DNA from 2 places in the Bacillus sp. KH172YL63 genome. Region 1 is predicted to be linked to the other one. Evidence: predicted binding sites of a transcription regulator. Region 1 holds the regulator's gene; the other holds the start of a gene.
The links. Region 1 encodes LexA, which represses DNA repair genes until DNA is damaged. Its sites were predicted from a motif close to CGAACATATGTTCG; they were not measured.

Region 1 (2,410 bases):
AACGGTGGTTATTTCGACCTTGCGCCAACAGACTTAGGAGAGAACTGCCGTCGCGATATCGCGCTGGAACTTGAGGAGATGGGCTTTGAAATCGAAGCATCTCACCACGAAGTGGCTCCTGGTCAGCATGAAATCGATTTTAAATATGCAAATGCATTAAAAGCATGTGATGATATTCAAACATTCAAGCTGGTTGTTAAAACGATTGCCCGTAAACATGGTCTGCATGCGACATTCATGCCTAAACCATTGTTCGGTGTAAACGGATCAGGTATGCACTGTAACATGTCCCTTTTCAAGGACGGAGTGAACTCTTTCTTTGATGAAAAAGGAGATCTTCAGCTGAGTGATACTGCGCGTCAATTCCTTGCTGGCATCATCAAGCATGCGACTGCATTCACAGCGATTACAAACCCGACAGTAAACTCTTACAAGCGCCTTGTTCCGGGTTATGAAGCGCCATGTTACGTTGCATGGTCTGCACGCAACCGCAGCCCATTAATCCGTATCCCTGCTTCCCGCGGACTGAGTACACGTGTTGAGGTGCGCAGTGTCGATCCGGCAGCGAACCCATACCTTGCAATGGCTGTATTACTTGCAGCAGGTCTTGATGGTATCAAGAACAACCTTCCTGCACCTAAACCAATCGACAGAAACATTTACGTGATGGATAAGAAGGAGCGTGAAGAAGCAGGAATCGTAGATCTTCCGGCTACATTACACGCAGCACTTGAAACATTGAAAACAAATGACGTCATCGTTAAATCCCTTGGAGAGCACATCTTCGAACATTTCGTGGAAGCGAAAGAAATCGAATGGGATATGTTCCGTACGCAAGTACACCCATGGGAGCGTGAACAGTACATTCAAATGTACTAATTCGCCACTATAAACAAAGCCGTACTGCAGGTGAATTGTCTGCAGTACGGCTTTTTCTTCGTTTCAAAACAAAAAAACGGCTGCGCATCATTGCGAGCCGTTTTTCATTAATGCACTTGTCTATATACTCCGACTACTTTACCAAGTATTGAAACATTTCTTAAGATGATCGGGGCCATGGTTGAGTTTTCCGGTTGAAGGCGGACATAATCCTTTTCTTTGAAGAAACGTTTGACCGTCGCTTCATCTTCCTCGGTCATCGCTACGACGATATCTCCGTTGTTCGCCGTTTGCTGCTGGCGGACAATGACGAAATCTCCATCGAGTATCCCTGCCTCGATCATACTATCACCCATGATCTCAAGCATGAAGACCTGTTCATCAGAAGGTGCCATCCTCTCTGGAAGAGGGAAGAACTCTTCGACATTCTCCACTGCCGTGATCGGCTGACCGGCAGTGACTTTACCAATCAATGGTACATTTACGACCCTCTGACGGGGGATCGTGTCCTCTTCAAGATTCAGTATTTCAATCGCTCTTGGCTTTGTCGGGTCCCGGCGGATGAGTCCTTTGCTTTCCAATCTTGCCAAATGTCCGTGGACGGTAGAACTGGAGGCAAGACCGACTGCTTCCCCTATTTCACGGACGGAAGGCGGATAACCTTTTACCCTTACTGCGTCTTTAATGTATTCTAGTATATCTTGTTGTCGTTTCGATAGTTTTGTCATGTGCACGCACCTCGATTATAGATCTTATGTTCCCATTATAGCATGTCTTTCCAATTGATACAAACATAAGTTCGAATAACTGTTGACACCAAACGGATGTTCGTATTAGAATGGATATAACAAAACAGAACAAACATTCGTATGGAGGCGTTTTATCATGTTAACACATATTTGGAACCGTTTCTCTTATATTATTATATTATTTGTTTTCGCCCTTTTATCTGCAGCATACCTTTTAATCACAATGGCAAGCGAGCCGTCGTATCAAAGTATTACCGTACAGGACGGAGATACCCTTTGGACTATTGCCAAACACTATAATGAAGAATATTCTATGACAATGGAAGAATTCATCGCGTGGGTGGGGGAAGAGAATAATCTCACAACATTTTCAATCAAGCCAGGGGATTCACTGATCCTGCCGATCGAGAACCCAACCCTGTCAACCCACTCCGGTTATGAGCTCGTTATGAATGAAGAATAGAAGAATAGAGGGATAATCAATGAAGGCAGTCGTATACTGCAGAGTCAGCACAAAGAAAGAAACACAGGAAACATCCTTGGAACGACAGGAAGAAGAGCTGGTGAAGCTTGCCGGGGAGCTTACTTACGAAGTGGAAGCCATCATCAAGGACCAGGCAAGCGGATTTGAACTGGATCGGCCAGGTGTATTGGAACTTCTGGACCTGATCAAGGACCCATCCATCGGAGCTGTCCTGATCCAGGATGAAACGAGAATCGGCCGGGGAAATGCAAAGATCGCACTCATCCACTGCTTATTAAAGGAAGAGGTCAAGATCATC
Region 2 (2,410 bases), 1.0 Mb from region 1:
GCAGGATGTCTCCTCATCATTATCGGGGGAGTTCTATTAGGGTTTACCAAAGAGTAAGGAGGAATGGGACATGTATACAGATTTAACGGATAAGGTGGCCATCATCACAGGTGCCGCGACAGGCATCGGCAAAGCCATTGCAAAACGATTTGCAAGCGAAGGATGTAAAGTGGTCATCAATTATTTCAATGAAGAAGAAAATCCAGAGGCACTGTTACAGGAAATCGTAGAGGCAGGAGGGACAGCTTCCATCATACAGGGGGATGTCTCGAAGGAAGAGGACGTCCAAAGATTTGTCCGCTGTGCCCACGATACCTATGGACGCCTTGATATTTACGTGAATAACGCAGGGGTGGAAAATGAAGTACCTTCTGAAAATCTTTCCCTGGAAGATTGGCAACGGGTAATAAATACCAATCTGACAGGCACTTTTCTCGGTTGCCGTGAAGCAGCGAAATATATGCTCGATCACGATATCAAAGGCTCGATCATCAATATTTCTTCCGTACATGAAATCATCCCATGGCCCCATTTTGTTCATTATGCAGCCAGTAAAGGCGGGGTGAAATTATTGATGGAAAGTCTTGCGCTGGAATTTGCCCCGGATGGGATACGTGTAAATAACATTGCTCCGGGAGCGATCGATACGCCAATCAATGCGGAAAAATTTTCTGACCCTGAAAAGAAGAAAGGAGTAGAAAAACTCATTCCCCTCGGTTATATAGGAGAACCGGAGCAGATTGCGTCCTGTGCGGCCTTCCTAGCTTCAGAGCAGGCAGGCTATGTCACTGGAACGACGCTTATTGCGGACGGAGGGATGACAAAATATCCTGGATTCCAAGCCGGTAAAGGTTGATAGATAAAAAAGATGAGACCACAATCATTTGGCGATTGTGGTCTCATCTTTTTTGCGTTGAAAGGCAAAGAACGCCTTTCCGGGTGACTCGTCTTATGCTTGTCTCCCCAGGGCGAGCCCTTCCGCTTTTCTTTTGTCCAGCTCAGGCGGCTAGTCCCTCGAGGTCATAAGATGAATCGACCAAAAAGGCAAAGAACGCCTTCCGGTCGATTCATCTTATGCTTGTCGGGCCTGACCAAGCCGCCTCCGCTTTTCTTGATGTCCAGCTGCAGGGCTTAGAGGCTCGAGGTCATAAGTCAAACCAGCCAAAAAGGCAAAGAACGCCTTTCCGGCTGGTTCGTCTTATGCTTGTCGCCTCTGAGCAAAGCCCTTCCGCTTTTCTTTTGTCCAGCTCCGGCGGCTAGTCCCTCGAGGTCATAAGCTAAATCGACCAAAAAGGCAAAGAACGCCTTTCCGGTCGATTCATCTTATGCTTGTCGGGCCTGACCAAGCCGCCTTCGCTTTTCTTGTTATTTTCTCCATTACCAGTAATTTAAGTTGAAAGGGAACGTATATTCGTATAGAATCATAACTATACTATGTAAGAACGTTTGTTCTATTTCAGGTAAAATGGAGGGCGAAGATATGACTGTCGATTACAGTGTGCTGCCACACCACAAGATTTTGTGCATCGATATGAAGAGCTTTTATGCTAGCTGTTCGGCTGTCATGGAGGGGCTGGACCCCCTTGAATGTCACTTGGCTGTAGTGGGGGATAAAGATCGGCAGGGGAGCATCGTGCTCGCTGCCTCGCCGAGATTGAAGAAGGACTTTGGAATCAAAACCGGTTCGAGGATGTTTGAGATCCCGAACGATCCGCGCATCCGGCTTGTCGAGCCGAAAATGGCAACGTACGTCCGTATTTCCACAGAGCTTACCCGGCTGTTCCATCGCTATGTACCGAAGGATGCCATCCATACGTACAGCGTGGACGAAAGCTTTATTAAAATCGACGGAGCGACGAATCTATGGGGGGATGCGACGACCATCGCCCGCAAAATCAAAGACGACATGGAAAGGGAGTTTCAGCTTCCGTGTGCGATCGGGATCGGCCCGAATATGCTCCTTTCCAAGCTGTGCCTGGATCTTGAGGCAAAGAAAAAGGGGGTGGCCGAATGGACATACAAAGATGTTCCGAAAAAGCTGTGGCCCCTGTCACCGCTTCGTGAAATGTGGGGGATAGGCGGACGTCTTGAGAAGAGCCTCAACCGGATGGGCATCTTCTCTGTCGGTCAATTGGCGAAGTATGACCTTGAGAAGCTTGAGGCGAAGTTCGGTGTGATGGGAAATCAGCTTTATTATCATGCATGGGGAGTGGACCTTTCTGAAATCGGGGCACCGATCATGGATGGGCAGGTCAGCTTCGGTAAGGGCCAGATTTTGATGCGTGATTATAAAGAGAAAAAGGAAATCAAACGAGTCATTTTGGAAATGTGCGAAGAGGTCGCCAGGCGGGCCCGCAACCATCGGAAGGCGGGAAGGACCGTCAGTTTTGGCATCGGGTACAGCCATGAA

Region 2: a site for LexA is predicted at 1,401-1,414, ahead of KH172YL63_RS13925 (Y-family DNA polymerase). Genes of this name have one in related genera too.

The regions. Positions count from the first base shown of each region.
Region 1 covers NZ_AP022842.1:1,689,994-1,692,403, forward strand. The annotation lists gene glnA (type I glutamate--ammonia ligase) at 1-879, shown strand, start outside; gene lexA (transcriptional repressor LexA) at 987-1,607, opposite strand; gene yneA (cell division suppressor protein YneA) at 1,765-2,091, shown strand; gene KH172YL63_RS08365 (YneB family resolvase-like protein) at 2,111-2,410, shown strand, end outside.
Region 2 covers NZ_AP022842.1:2,716,343-2,718,752, reverse strand. The annotation lists gene KH172YL63_RS13935 (GRP family sugar transporter) at 1-57, shown strand, start outside; gene KH172YL63_RS13930 (glucose-1-dehydrogenase) at 71-856, shown strand; gene KH172YL63_RS13925 (Y-family DNA polymerase) at 1,481-2,410, shown strand, end outside.